Linked DNA regions of Bremerella alba. The protein of the gene in region 2 interacts with the protein of the main gene of each other region in a pairwise test. Links are inferred from orthologs where the notes say so. Each region holds a gene or a part of one and is shown on either strand. Other genes may lie near its edges. The genes, in order: recA and dprA.

Region 1 (7,572 bases), on a different replicon or contig from region 2:
CTTTTCGCCGGTCAAAGCGATGATGCGCCGCACGCCGGCCGAGACGCTTTCTTCGCTGATGACTTCAAACGCTTCGACCTGCCTGGTATCGGTCAGATGCGTCCCGCCGCATAGCTCGCGGCTGAAATCACCCATGGTAACCATACGGACCGGGTCGGGGTATTTCTCGCCGAACAGCATCATCGCGCCCAGTTCCCGGGCCTTGGCCAGGGGCACCGTTTCCCATTTGACCGTGCCGCCGTCGACAACTTTTTCGTTCACGTCGGTTTCGATGGTGGTCAGTTGATCGAGGGCGATCGGTTCCATGTTGGTGAAGTCGAAACGCAGGAGGTCGTCTTCCACCTTCGAGCCCTGCTGCTGGGCGTGCGAACCGAGCGTATTCTGCAGCGCGTGATGCAAAATGTGCGTGGCCGAGTGAGCCCTTTTGATGGCCGCACGTCGGGAGGTATCGACTTCAGCTTTGGCGGTGCCGTCGGTGGTAATGGCCCCCTTGGTCAGGTAGCCTTCGTGCAGAAAGAGATCGCTATCCTTCTGCGTGTCGGTAACGATGAACTCGAAGTCGTTGGAATAGATTCGACCGGCGTCGCCGACCTGCCCACCTGATTCTCCGTAGAACGGCGTCTTGTCGAGCACGACGATTAGCTTGTGCTCTGGGCCGGTCGTGTCGCACTGGTCGACCAAGTGCGATTCTTCATCTCCCTCGTGGGCAGTGACGATTCCCTTGATGGTCACCTCGGTGACTTCGTTTTCGTAGCCGACGAAATCGGTAGAGCGAACCGAATTCTTGAGCGACTCAATCGGACCGGTTTCGAAAAGCTTGACCTGATCGCCGCCAGATCGCTCGCCGAATTCTTCCATTGCCTTTTTGTAGCCGACCCAGTCGAAGGTGAAGCCATGTTCGATGGCGACTTGCTCGAACAGTTCTGGCGGGAAGCCGAACGTTTGGTAAAGCTCGGCCGCTTCGTCCCCGTTGACCACCGTCCGATTGGCCGAACGCATGCCGGCAAAGATTTTGTCGCTACGGGCAATGCCGTCGTCTAAAGAGTGGTGGAAGTTCTCTTCCTCGCTCTTGATGACGTTTTTCACACGTGTGACGGAGTCTTGTAAATCTGGATACGGTGTCTTCATCATCTCGACGATTTTGTCGACCAGTTGGTAAGCAAACGCATGATGAATGCCCATCTGGTGACCATCGAGGACCGCACGGCGAAGCAAGCGGCGGATGACGTACTTCTCTTTATTGGCGCCAGGGTAGACATTCTCGTGGACGGCCATGGTGCAAGCGCGGATATGATCGGTAATGCGGCGCAGGCGGCGGCCTTCGTCGGAATCGGGATTGTACTTCACGCCGCAGATTTCACCTGCCGCTTCCACGATCGGACGCAGGATATCGATGTGGTAGTTGGTGGTGACGCCTTGCAGGGTGGCGGCGGTTCGCTCAAGCCCCATACCGGTGTCAATGTTCTTACTGGGGAGCGGTTCGAGGTTATCTGGCGGATCTCCCACGCGATTGAACTGCGTGAAGACGAGATTCCAGATCTCGACCTTCTTGCCATCTTCGGGCGTGAAATAAATTTCACTACACGGACCGCAGACCCCATCGGGGCCTTGGCTGGGAGCGCTGGCTGGCCAGAAGTTTTCGTCTTCGTCGAGGCGCTCGATACGATTGAACGGCAGGCCAATCTTTTCGTGCCAGATGTTGGCCGCTTCGTCGTCATCTTTGTAGACGGTGACGCTCAACTGCTGGGGATTCAGCGCGAGCCATTTTTTGTCGGTCAGAAATTCCCATGCCCAGTGGATCGCTTCTTCTTTGAAGTAATCGCCGAAGCTGAAATTGCCCATCATCTCGAAGAACGTATGGTGATAGGCGGTGCGACCGACGTTGTCGATGTCGCCGGTGCGCAGGCACTTCTGGCAGGTCGTGGCCCGGGTAAAATCGAGTTTCACACGACCGAGAAAGTGATCCTTAAACTGGTTCATCCCCGCCGGAGTGAACAGTACCGAAGGGTCCCACGTGGGAACCAGAACGTCGCTCGGGCAACGTGTGTGTCCTTTGGTCTCGAAAAAGCTGAGGTACTTTTCGCGTAGTTCGTCGGTTTTCATTGGGAAACTAGTTTTCAGTGTTCAGTTTTTAGTGTTTCGGCAGAAAGCGAGAGCCACTGCTTCTTCCCCAATCATTGGGACACAAGTCCTTCATGATAAGTTCTTTGCCAATTTGGGCAAAGGTGACTGGTTCGCTCTAAAATAGGGGTCTCGCAAGAACCAAAACAAGGCCGGCCGCCCCCTGTGCTGGGGCAGCCGACCTCAGAACCCTGTTTTAGTAACGCAAAGATACGATGAAGGCAAATCCCGGGGAGGAATTTTGCCCGATCTACTTGCGTAGAGTGCGAGGAGCGAATCGGATCATCGAAATGGTTAGTCAAGTCGTAAAGACGGCCCCGCTGCAAGGACCGCGTAGGAAACCTGCCCGAGAGGGCGGGTCGTCTGTTACAAATCTTCTTCGGGTGGCATCTCGCCGTCGTCTTCCGCGTCGGGGACCGGGACCACCATCGGTTCGATCTCCGCCAGCACTTTTTGCTTGATTTCCTCGGTAAGTTCTGGATTCTCGACCAGGAAGACCCGGGCCTTTTCCTTACCTTGGCCCAATTGAATGTCGCCATAACGGAACCAAGCCCCGCTACGAGCGACCACTTTGTGGGTAATCCCCAGATCTAGTACGTCCCCTTCATAGCTGATGCCGTCTTTGTGCATCATGTCGAACTCGGCGATGCGAAACGGCGGGGCGACCTTGTTTTTGACGATCTTCGTACGAACGCGCTGCCCGACCACATCTTCGCCGTCCTTCAGCTGTCCGATGCGGCGAACATCGATTCGACACGACGAATAAAACTTCAAGGCCCGGCCACCAGGGGTCGTTTCAGGGCTGCCGAACATCACGCCGACCTTCTCGCGGATCTGGTTGATGAAGACCACGCAGGTCTTTGATTTGGCGATCGCTCCGGTCAGCTTACGCATCGACTGACTCATTAAACGGGCCTGAAGGCCGACATGTGAGTCACCGATTTCACCGTTGAGTTCCGCCTTAGGAACCAACGCTGCGACCGAGTCGACCACGATGATATCCACAGCGTTCGATTTGACGAGCATCTCGGTGATTTGCATTGCTTCTTCACCGCTCGATGGCTGGCTTACCAGCAGGGTTTCCAGTTGAACGCCCAGCTTCTTGGCCCAACTTGGGTCGAGTGCGTGTTCGGCGTCAACAAACGCGGCAATTCCGCCCATTTTTTGGGCTTGGGCAACCGCGTGCAGGGCAAGCGTCGTTTTACCGCTGGATTCTGGGCCGAACATTTCAATAATTCGACCGCGTGGAATTCCTTTGCCACCGAGGGCCAAGTCGAACGAAAGCGATCCAGTCGGGATCCCTTCGATCACCTTATGATTGTTGCCCAGGGGCATGATGGCCCCCTCACCAAACGACTTTTCGATTTGCGCGAGGGTCGTTTTCAGGGTGTTATTCCCGGCAAACACGTCCTTCTTGGCGTCCGCTCCCTTGGAAGCGGTGTCCTTTCCGGACGACTTTCTTTTGGCTGCCATTTTACCGTTGCTCTTGGTTGCGACCGTGACCATTTCTCAGGGCTCCTTTATGGGGAAAGACTGCAGGTACTGCAAGCGGCCTGCAAGCCTAAGTGCACAGATGAACAGTGTACAAATTTGCATCGTCGATGCAATCTTGTTTCTGTGTTGTTTCTAGAAATAATGATCGGTGAAGCCCCTGACACGTTAGGTCCAGGGCCGGAAAAAAAACTCCAAACGACCGACAAATATGCGTAACACCTGCCACAGAAATGTGTTACGACTTGGGACACGTAGCTATACAAGGTAAGCGGGACACTTAACCAAGCGTGCCGCGTCCGATCAGAGTAAATTTGGGACCGGTGCGGTCCAGCTTGCTGGCAAAGATACAAACTTCTTTCACGTGGCACTGACCTATCGACAATTGGGCGTTTTCAGCCAGCAGTGCCTGGAGATCGTCGATTTTACCGCCTACGCGCTTGAGCCGCCCAAGCGTGAGATGAGGGTGATACTTTTTGCGAGAATCAGGCGGGAATCCGATCGCTGCCAGATTCTCAGTCAGATCTTCCTGAAGCGAAATCAGCTGCTCGGCCCCCGTGCTGGCACCAACCCAGAGTGTGCGAGGATTGTCGACGTCGGGAAATGCTCCGGTACCGAACATCTCGAGTTCGAAGGGCGCATGCTCGGCTGCGATCTCAATGGTTTTCCTCGAGATATCGACCACGTCTTGGCCAGTAACATCGCCCAAAAAATTGGTCGTGATATGTAAGTTTTCTGACTCGACCCACTTCACATCCGTCTCAGCGGCCGAGAGCTTTTTCATCAGCTTCTCGGCCCGGCGACGGACATCCGAGGAAATTCGCACGGCCAGAAAACAGCGAGTCGCTTCCATCAAGCAGTACGCCTTCGGAGTAGTAGAAGAGTTAGAACGTAAGCATCTGACGATATTGGGCGAAACGACCGTCGATTTCATCGCGGCTTGTGCCCTGCAAGCGATCCATGCTGAAGTCTTCGACGATGAAGCTGGCCACGACGGTTCCGTAAGCCATGGCTTCCTTGAGGGTCTTCGGATCGAAGTCGTTCTGTTCGGCCAGGTAACCCATCATGCCGCCGGCGAAGCTGTCGCCGGCACCGGTCGGATCGACCACTTGCGGCGTTGGGAAGGCAGGCATCACGTAGGTTTCTTTTTCCGAGAAGAACATCGCACCATGCTCTCCCTTCTTCAAAACCACGAATTTTGGCCCCATTTCCAAAACCTTCTGGCCGGCTTTGACTAGGTTTTCTTCCTGGGTCAAGAGTTTGGCTTCGCTGTCGTTAAGGACCAGGCCGTCGATACGGCTGAGCAACTTCATGAGTTCGTCGCGTTCGATCTCGATCCACAAGTCCATCGTATCGGCCACTACCAGACGCGGGCCAGTCATTTGATCGAGCACCTTCAACTGGGTTGCCGGCGCGCCATTGGCCAGAAACACGAATGGGCAGCGGGTCGCTTCCTCGGAAAGGGTCGGGCTGAAGTTCTCCAGCACGTTCAGATGAACTTCTAACGTATCACGGTCATTCATATTGTCGTGATACTTGCCGGTCCAGCGGAAGGTCTTGCCCCCCTTTTCGACTTCGATGCCGGTCGTATCGATGCCACGCTCCGAGAAAAGCTTGGTATGCTCTTCTTGCCAGTCTTCGCCCACGACCCCCACCATGCGGACGCCGCTGAAAAAGCTGGCGGCATAGGAAAAGTGGGTTGCCGATCCGCCGATGATGTTTTCGCGAACTTCAGTGGGCGTATGAATCGAATCGATGGCGATGGAACCGACGACCAAAAGTGACATGGGGGCGTCTTTCGTTTTAGCGTGAGCAGTGGAAAATCATTTTCAACCGATGCGATGTTCCGACCCAACGATGGGAAGTTCTCCCTGTCTGGGCCATAATGAACCTCGCAAACGCCCCATTATCGGGGAATTCGCTTCGACTGCAACGTACCGCATGAAACCAAATCGGCATTGTGGTCATTTTCTTGTGGCGTCCTGAACCCCTTCATATTCGCTCGATTGCCTCGAAAGGTCGGAAAATTGCCTTTTCGCTCTGCCCTGCTCTGCGTGTTAATTTCCGCCTGCGTTTTCTATTCGTTCGCTTATGGTGACGAAGAAAAGCGGTTTGTGGCTCTGCTGGAAGATGGCCGAGTGGTAGAAGACGACGTCCTACGCAACTGGTATTCCGGCAATGCGATGCCGCAGTTGGCTGGGCAAAGCTTGATCAACGGGGGTAATCCCATGCGGTGGATGGTGGACCGCTCGTTGGGTCCTGCCGAGATGCCCAACGCCTACATCGAGCTTTTCTCAGGGGATCGCATTCCAGGGCATCCCGATGCCTATGCGGCCGAAGGGGTCGAATATCAGGCCGACGTGCCTGAGCATTTTCTGATTACACCCAGCTTTCCGTTTCGCCGGTCGACCAACTCGCGTTACCGCTCTGATATACGAGTCCGTCGCGACTTCGTGCGGAAGATCGTCTGGGAACAGTTGCCTGCGTTGATCGATCGCCATGTTCCAGCGACGGTCTTTTTGAAAAACGGGCGTGAGATCACCTTCCGCGCAATTCGCTTCTCGGAAGCAGGCATTCACCTACTGGTCGAACGCGAGCGAATGTCGTTCGGCTTTCATGAAATTGCCGAACTACACCTGGAAGTAGAATCCCCCTGGCAGTCTCATTTGCGTGAACTGGCGATCCTCTTCCCCGGTGGCAAGGTCGCTCCGGCCGATCAGCAGAGATTGGTGCAATGGGAAACCTCGGACGGCCTGGTTGCCACCACTAGCGTGCAGCGTATCGATGCCGATTCGCGGGGAGACAACAACAACTCCGATCGTTGGGCGCATGGTATTCAGCCGGCCTGGTCGATCGATCCGATCTGGGTCGAGTGCCGCTCGACCTGGATGCGGAGAAGCTGGGCTTTCGACGAAATGCCCCTATTTCGCTTGCCATATCACGAGAGCCGCGATGGGGCCATGTTTTCCCGTAACGGTTTCTCAGCCCGCATCAACCGAGGGATTTTGGCAGGTACCGCCAAGAGTGGCGATCGCATCAGCGGGTGGAGTTTGGGTGTGATGGCCCCCAGCCGTTTGAGTTTTGCCTTGCCGCCGATTGCCACTGGGTTTCGCACTTCCGTTGGGATCGATCAGGCCGCGCATGACCGGGGCTGTATTGTCGGTCGCGTTTTCGTCTCGTGGGAGAGTTCTCCGAAGTTTGAATCCAAATCGATTGTCGGTTCTGAAAAAACGACCGAAGGGGGTAATATCCATTGGAATAGCTTGCCTGGCGACGGGCAACTGATTTTGGAAGTGGACATGGCCCATCAAGATCGTCCCGAAGGTGCCGATCCGTTCGACATCCGCGACATGGTCAACTGGATTGAACCGCGTGTCCTTCTCGATCACCAGAAACTGCGCGAGGCCATCGACGAGCAAACGCCGGAGACGATCTTGGCCTGGAGCGGATGGCAACTCACATCGGACATTGCCAAGCTGCGTTTCCATACAACCCGCCGCCGTGTGGAATATCCCTTCGAAGCACCCTCGTGGCGGACCACCGTTGTCGCAAAGGACGAACCGCTGCGGTTGACGACAACCAAGAGGATCGCTCCTGAAACATCCTATCTGGAAATCAACGCAGCCAAGTTCGACGGAGGGGATGAGCCGAATATTGAAGTTCGTATCAACGACATTCCGGTTCTTTCGGAACCTCTCAAAAACGTTAATACGCACGATCATGTGAACACTCCGGCACCCTATTTAGTCGATTTGACTCCCTTCGCCGGGCATGAAGTTACGCTCGAAGTCTCGCAAACGCCAGGGCCAGACAATATCGCCGTGGATTGGCGTGGGATTCACTTTCTGTCAGAGCCATCGTTTCTGATGCCGGTGTTGGATGCTCCCTCCGAAAAACAAGTTGACAGCTTGTTAACGATCGCTGGACAGCCGGCCGGTGCGATCTGGAGGAACGATATTC
Region 2 (7,730 bases):
GCCACTTACTTAGTGAATCGAGACCATTGGCCGCGACGATTTTCTAGTGCTCGTCATGTAAGGCGACTCGTTTTCTTTGCCGCCAAAATAACGTTCGCCCTCTGGCCGAATCTTAGCGGAGTTCTCCCCGTGAGATAATCTGCTAGCCAAGGGCTGCAATTGAGACCTGCGTGCAACGCGCGACGTTTTTATTAAAAGCGGCAATTTGTGGCGTAATGACCAAGCCGTTTCCTGGGCAGCCAACTCGGCATATCCGAGAGTACCGGCGACCAAAAGCAAAAAACTTAGCGGCTGTAGCGAATCTGGGGCTTTCGCCTACGCTGGCGTAGTAAAAATACTGAAGATAACGCTGCCAATCCCCATCAGAGCAAACTTGCAATTGAGGGGATTTCGCTTGGAGTAGCCAAATATTAATGAGCAATGCATGAAGCTGGGTGGGCTCTCTTCAGTATTTTTTAATAGGACGAGTCGATCTAGCATAGGCAAGAAACCTTGACGAAAGCAAAAAATCTATGGATATTTAAGGTTCCCTCCTATCACTTCCGAGCGAAGTCTTAATTCCTGCCCATAGATTGTTGATTCGCCAAATCCCTTCGTATCCTCGCGAACCGGCCCCTTCTCAATAGGTACTGCTGATGAGATCTCTTCACTGCCACCTACTTTCTCTAAGCTTGGCGATGGCTTGCCTTGGCGTAACGGTTCAGGCATCCGAGCCCGCCGTGATGTGGGACTTTGGCACAGAAGAAGAAACGCCGCTAATTGCGCATGGGGGCGTCCATCGAGATGTCCCTGGCCCACGTCCTCCTGCGTATCCCGATTTTGATGCAACGAATACCGCAGTCAAGTTTGATGGTCGGGGTGCTTATTTTTCATATGACGATCCGGGCCATCTCAGTCCTTTTGACTTTACCAATGGCGATCCAATAACTATCGAGGCTTGGGTAAATGCTCGCGATCTGAAAGAGGGTGAAAACCTATACATCGTGGGCAAAGGTCGTACCGGGAATCCTGGCTTCGCTCCTGACAATCAGAACTGGGCTCTTCGACTCAGAGGTGTTAAAGGAAAAGCATGCCTTAGTTTCCTATTCGCGACACCCAGTAAAGGATCGGGATCACCTTGGCATCGATGGACAACAAGCGATGGTTTTATCCCGCGAACAGGTTGGCATCACGTTGCCGTCACCTATGAGTTTGGCAAACCCGAGAGCATCGAAGGTTGGATTGACGGTAAGCAACTCCCCGGCGTTTGGGATATGGGCGGACCTACGACGGTGGCTCCTGTGGTTGACGACGACAGCGTTTGGATCGGGTCTTCCATGAGAGGAAACGCCTCGAGTTCGTTCCGTGGGTATCTCGATGCCGTGGCCGTTCATCGTATTGCACTAGATGCTAACACGCTCAAGGCACGATTTAGTCGGGTGGGCGAAGCTCCGAAGCCTGAGCCGCCACCTGAATCGATGCCGAAACTCGGGAAGCTACCTGCGGATCGTGTGACGGTCACCTTTCACGAAGGAATGCCGTCCCACACGCGCTGGCTCGATTTCGATGAGGATTATCCTGCAGAAATTACCCGCTGGGAAACATCCGAGTTCCTCACGCCAAGGCTTCCTCAACGGTTTGACAGTTGGGGAATTCGAGATAGTTGGAAGGCACCAGTGCTTGTGAGAATGGCCGCCGATGTTTCATTGCCCGAAGGAGAACAAACCTTACTGCTCCGTGCACGCGGTTTAAGCCGACTATGGGTAGACGGTAAGCTTGTCGCAAAGACTGGCGCCTTGCAAGGATCGCCAAGCGGTGAGGAGCCGATCACTCCGGTTGCCGATCCGCCGCTGCCAGGTCATCGGATCAAGCAGCATCGTCTTCACGAGCAGACAGGCACATTTCTGGTTAGTAAGAAAGGGATGCACCGTGTTGTTGTCGAGACGATGGCAGGTGGAAAGAAGTTTCGTGCTGAGCCTGGCGAATTTACTGTCGCGATCCTTTCCCCTGAAGGTAAACTATACCACGTGCTAGGTCCGGCCGAAGGCCCAGACGCTCCACTCCCGTTGACGGATGAAGCGTTCGAAGGGGCTCTCACACGCATCGAGACTTCACTGTCATCGCACGACGACCATTCTCGCCGCGAGGCTGCCATCTCACGCGATCGGTTTTGGGGAAAACGCCATCAATTGGCCCAGCAGTGGGTCCAAAATAACCCGGGGCCAAATCTTCCTGAGCACTCGGAAGCGATAAGTCCCATCGACGCATTCGTCGCGGATCGTATTCAAGATGCCAAGTCAGCATCTAAGGGAACATCACCGGAAGAAGCGAAGCATTTTCATTCGGAAGTTCTTCCAATTTTACGAAGCGAATGCTTCCGTTGTCATAGCGAAAAGGATTCCGGCGGTCTTCAGTTAAATTCACTCGAGATGGCGGTCTTTGGTGGTAACTCGGGGCCTGCAATTGTGCCTGGCGATGCGACTTCTAGTGAATTGATGGCTCGAATTCAGCACAAAGATGCCGATATGCGGATGCCCCCAACAGGCCAACCGCTCAGTCCGGAACAGATCAAGACCCTGGAAGCGTGGATCAACGCTGGGGCAAAATGGCCCGAGTTACCACTTTCTCCTGAGGAAACGGAGTTCTCGCCAATTGTCAGCGATGCTAAATTCATTCGCCGGGCTTATCTTGATACGGTGGGAATCATACCTACAGAGGAAGAGGTTCGTCTCTTTCTAGAAGAGGACTCACCGAACAAACGCGCCAAGTTGATCGATCGCCTACTTGCCGATCCGCGATGGGCCGATCATTGGGTAAGCTATTGGCAAGACGTATTGGCCGAGAATCCAACACTGATCAACGCAACGCTCAATGCCAGCGGCCCTTTTCGTTGGTTCCTGCACGATGCCTTGCGCGATGATAAATCGCTTGACCGTATGGTCACCGAATTGATGATGATGCGAGGCAGTTCCGAAGACGGTGGTAGCGCTGGGTTTGCCAAAGCGGCGCAGAATGATTCGCCCTACGCTGCGAAAGGTCATGTCGTCGCTAACGCATTCCTGGGAATTGAACTGCAGTGTGCCCGTTGTCATGACTCTCCGTATCACAGCACAACGCAAGAAGATCTATATGCACTTGCGGCAATGTTTGCCAGAAAGCCGCTTTCCGTTCCTAAATCAAGCTCTGTGCCGGTCGCATTCTTCGAGAGCCAGGATCGTGAACCGCTAATTCAAGTGACCCTTAAACCCGGCCAGGCGGTCAAACCACAGTGGCCGTTCTCGGAGGTCACTGGCATTCAAGACAATGAAGCTTTGGCTACCTATCTCGAAAACGAAAAGGATAGCCGCGAGCGCTTAACAGCGTTGGTTACCGCTCCAGAGAATGAACGCTTTGCCGAGGTTTCCGTGAATCGTATTTGGAGGCGACTTATTGGTGCTGGAATTGTAGAGCCACCGCACGACTGGGAAGGAACCAAGCCTAGCCATCCGGAACTGCTAAAGTGGTTGGCCCGTGACTTCGTCGCACATGGATATAGCGTCAAGCATACTACGCGATTAATCATGAACTCGAATCTTTACCAACGCAAGGCAACCGGAAACCAGCAGGCCGCCGATCCCACGCGACGCTTGTTCAATGCACCTCAGCGTCGCCGGATGACAGCCGAACAGATCGTTGACTCGTTTCATGCAGCGGCCGGCAAGGAAATAGATGTCGAAACCCTTACGCTCGACCCGGACGGGAGACGACCGGCAAGCAACCGAAACAACCTCGGACGCGTTGAGCGAGCCTGGATGCTGGCGAGCATCTCTAACGAGCGTGACCGGCCAAGTCTGACGCTTCCCCGAGTTTCAGTCGTTGATGACGTAATGGTCGCGTTTGGCTGGTCGGCCGAACGTCAGATTCCACGCACCGATCGCGAAGACGAACCGAATATTCTTCAACCGGCAGTCATCGCTAACGGCACAATGACCGTTTGGCTTACCAGGGCTTCCCACGACAGCCCTCTAGCTGACTTGGCGGTCAATGCGAAGTCTCCGGGGCAGTTGGTCGATTCGGTATTCTTGCGGTTTCTAAGCCGATTGCCAAGTGACCAGGAACGTGAGTTGTTTGTAGAGGCACTTCGACAGGGCTTCGATCAGCGGCTTGTTCCCAAAAGTCAGATCAAGCATCCGGAACCCCTTGAGCGACTTCCTCAAGTAACTTGGTCCAACCATTTGCGGTCGGAAGCGAATACGATCCAGCAGGAACATGCTCGCCGGGCGAGAGTGGGACCTCCTAGCGACCCACGACTTCAGCCGCAGTGGCGTGAAGTCTATGAAGACATGGTGTGGAGTGTTGTCAATTTGCGAGAATTTGTTTGGATGCCCTAGCAGCTTTTAGTTTTCGCAAGCGATTCAAACCACTAATAATAAGCGGATTCAAATGAGCAATATTTACAAAAACTCAGGCGTCAATCGACGACAATTCCTTGCTGCTTCGGCAGCCACAGCCATGGCTACCTCCGTTGCTGGTGCCATGCCTCATGCAAACCCAGTTAGTGGCCAAGCCGAACACGTCATCTCCATATGGCTTGGCGGCGGCATGGGGCAGATCGATACGTTCGACCCGAAGGCCAAAGGGGATCCAAAATCTCGGAAACCGGGTGCTTATTACGATGCCATCCCGACATGTGTCGATGATGTTCAGGTTTGCGAGCATCTTTCGAAGATGGCCCCCATCATGGATCGCGTGACCGCTGTTCGTACGGTAAATCATGCGGTCATCGACGAGCACGCCGCAGCATCCAACTGGATGCATGTAGGTCGGCCGGTCAGTGGAACCGTAGTCTACCCATCGCTTGGCTCGATTATCTCCCACGAGCGTGGTGCCGCATCGGATGGTGTGCCGGCTTACGTTCTGATCGGATATCCAAATGCGACACGCGGGCCTGGCTTCTTGGGTGCTCAGCACAGTTATCTCTATCTGACAGACACCGGGCGCGGCCCGGCAGGTCTCTCTCCTCCTTTGGGCGTGGATCACGATCGTCAGCAGCGTCGCGATAGTTTCCTGTCGAAGCTTCGCGACCTCCAGCCAGACACAAGGGAGACCGTCTTGAAGGATTACGAGGCAACCATTGACCTAAGTAGAAAGCTTAGTGGTCCCGAATTCATAAGCAGTTTTGACCTCAACCAAGAGGCGTCTGACCTACGAGAAGGATACGGTGGAGAGTTCGGTCAGCGGTGCTTGTTGGCTCGGCGTCTGGTCGAACGAGGAGTTCGATTCATCGAGGTCTCGCACAACCTCAACTTTTTGAATGGCGCCGGTTGGGACGTCCACAACGGCGGCATTCTTGAGCAGCACAAGTTGATTCAGGAACTCGACAGGGCGGTAGCGGCGTTAATTCTCGATCTTGAACAACGGAAGATACTTGATAAGACGCTGATTGTGATCACAACAGAGTTCGGTCGACCGCCGGAATTTGACAGTGGTGGGGGACGGGGACACCAAGGGTCGGCATTTACGTGCGTGTTGGCTGGCGGTGGACTGAATCACTCTGGTGCCTATGGTCAGACTGACGAACTTTCAAAGAAGATTGTCAGCGATCCTGTTTCAGTCCCGGACTTCTTCGCGACTATTCACGCGGCAATGGGCATCGATTATGGGAAGTCGCTTTACAATGGCGATCGCCCTGTTCCAATCACCGATGGCGGCCAACCCATCAAGGCCTTGTTTGCTTAGCGATTCACGTTTAAGCAATTCGCTGCACGGTCGTGCCGTTAGTCCGCACAATAAGTCGTTTCATTTCTAAGATGCTAAGCGTGGACAACACGCGGTGCACCGGCAACTTAGATCGCGCCACGAGTGCATCCAAAGACATCGGTGCCAGATCGATGTGCTGAAGAACCTGCTGTTCCTGATCGTTCAGTTTTAGCTCTGCCGGCTGAATAACGGTCTGGGCTTGCGAAATTTGTAGCGGTTTCTGAAGTGGACCGAGTTGCTCAATTACGTCGTCGACCGACTGAACAAGCGTAGCGCCATCACGGATCAGGCTATTCACTCCTCGCGCGACGGGGTTGTCAATTTGTCCAGGCAATGCGAAGACCTCGCGATTCTGTTCCATTGCCATGCGAGCTGAAATTAATGCTCCACTTCGCGTTGCGGCTTCAATAATGACGACTCCTAAACTCATCCCGGTAATCAAGCGATTACGCTGTGGAAATGCTCCGGCGATGGGGCTTACCAAAGGTGCCGCTTCGCTGACGATTGCTCCGCTGCCGGTAACTTCTTCGGCAAGGTCCACGTGTTCCGGCGGATAAATTTTCGAGACACCCCCTCCTAGAAAAGCAATCGTTCGTCCTTTGGCCTTGATCGCCCCGCGATGAGCCGCAGCATCGATTCCACGGGCCAGCCCGCTGACAATGGTGAAGCCGGCTTTTGCCAATTCATAACCGAAACGCTCGGCCTGCTTTTTGCCATAGTGGGTGGCATGTCGAGTTCCCACTATGGCCACGGCCAGTTCGTCACAGGGGAGAATCTCACCTTTGACAAACAGCAAAGTGGGCGGATCAGCGATTTCACAAAGAAGCTCTGGGAAGCTATCGGAGGATCGAGTCAAAATTTGTATGCCGAAGTCTCTGCAATGCTCCAGTTCGCTCTGCACATCGAACTGACTGGCGGAAACAATTGTTTTAGCAACTTTAGGACCAATGCCAGACACTGCCTGAAGCTGGCTAGAAGTTGCTGCCATCGCAGCAGAAAGCGACCCGAAATAAGATTGAAGTGCCTGAACTTTTGCAGGACCAATTCCGGAACTGAGTGCTAGGCGTAAAGCGGCTATAAACTCAGGATCTTGCAGCGTATTATCGTCGACGGAACTCATTCGAGCAGGCACCTTGGAGACTGGATTTGAGTCCGCCATTATAGGGGGTGCTGGCTGGGTGTCGAGAAGATTATCGCGTCACTAACTCGCGTATCCGTCTGTCCAGGCTTCCATGGCGACCGCAGACGGAACGTCTGACGTGAGCACGACTTTTCCAAAACAGTGCGGAACGATGAATCTTAGCTTGCCGTGTTCCACTTTCTTGTCGCGCTGCATGACAGATAAGATGGCTTCTTCATTTAACTTCGGCACATCGACCGGCAACTCAAGTGCGGTCAGAAGATTGTGTTGCCGCTGGGTCGCCTCCGAGTTGAACACGCCAAGTTTCTCACCCAGTCGAGATGCGCACAGCATCCCTACCGCAACGGCCTCGCCGTGGAGGTATTCACCGTAGCCGGACACCGTTTCCAACGCATGGCAGTAGGTGTGGCCGTAGTTAAGTATCGCACGCAGTCCAGTCGTTTCGCGTTCATCTTCGGCGACAACTTGGGCTTTCAATTCACAGCTTCGCGCGACAATCTTCTGGAGCACGGTCGAATTGCGATTAAGAATCGGTTGAACATTCGCTTCGAGAAACTCGAAAAATTCCGGATCCAAAATCACTCCGTACTTCACAACTTCCGCCAGACCAGATAGGTACTCGCGTCGTGGAAGCGTCTCCAGTACGGCTGTATCGATCAGCACGCCTTGGGGTTGCCAGAAACAACCCACGATATTTTTCGCAGCCGGTAGATTGATACCAACTTTCCCACCCACACTACTGTCGACCTGAGCAAGTAGTGTGGTCGGAATCTGAAAGAAATCGAGTCCGCGGGTCATGGTTGCGGCAATGAAGCCGGCCAGGTCACCGATCACGCCTCCCCCCAGGGCCACCACAATCGACTTACGATCG

The links.
Region 1: the proteins of dprA (region 2) and recA interact in binary tests that used the Bacillus subtilis proteins (3 or more experiments, as listed by UniProt). The link is inferred for Bremerella alba from one-to-one orthologs.

What each region holds. Positions count from the first base shown.
Region 1 is NZ_JABRWO010000012.1:174,035-181,606, forward strand. The notes cover bases 1,558-4,356. They hold recA (recombinase RecA), read right to left. Parts: upstream 3,628-4,356; coding sequence 2,488-3,627; downstream 1,558-2,487. Other genes in these bases: alaS (alanine--tRNA ligase), read right to left, coding at 1,558-2,103; thpR (RNA 2',3'-cyclic phosphodiesterase), read right to left, coding at 3,893-4,356. Outside these bases: more of alaS, read right to left, coding at 1-1,557; more of thpR, read right to left, coding at 4,357-4,465; HOV93_RS20395 (PfkB family carbohydrate kinase), read right to left, coding at 4,497-5,399; HOV93_RS20400 (hypothetical protein), read left to right, coding at 5,640-7,572. UniProt on the Bacillus subtilis protein: Multifunctional protein involved in homologous recombination, DNA repair and competence.
Region 2 is NZ_JABRWO010000006.1:175,755-183,484, forward strand. Bases 4,774-7,730 are described here. They hold dprA (DNA-processing protein DprA), read right to left. Parts: upstream 6,839-7,730; coding sequence 5,708-6,838; downstream 4,774-5,707. Other genes in these bases: HOV93_RS11850 (DUF1501 domain-containing protein), read left to right, coding at 4,774-5,697; aroB (3-dehydroquinate synthase), read right to left, coding at 6,920-7,730. In the rest of the region: HOV93_RS11845 (DUF1553 domain-containing protein), read left to right, coding at 636-4,349; more of HOV93_RS11850, read left to right, coding at 4,402-4,773. UniProt on the Bacillus subtilis protein: Protein that helps load RecA onto ssDNA during transformation. Binds cooperatively to circular ssDNA, is able to bridge different segments of DNA. Favors the loading of RecA onto SsbA- or SsbB-coated ssDNA and formation of RecA-DNA filaments.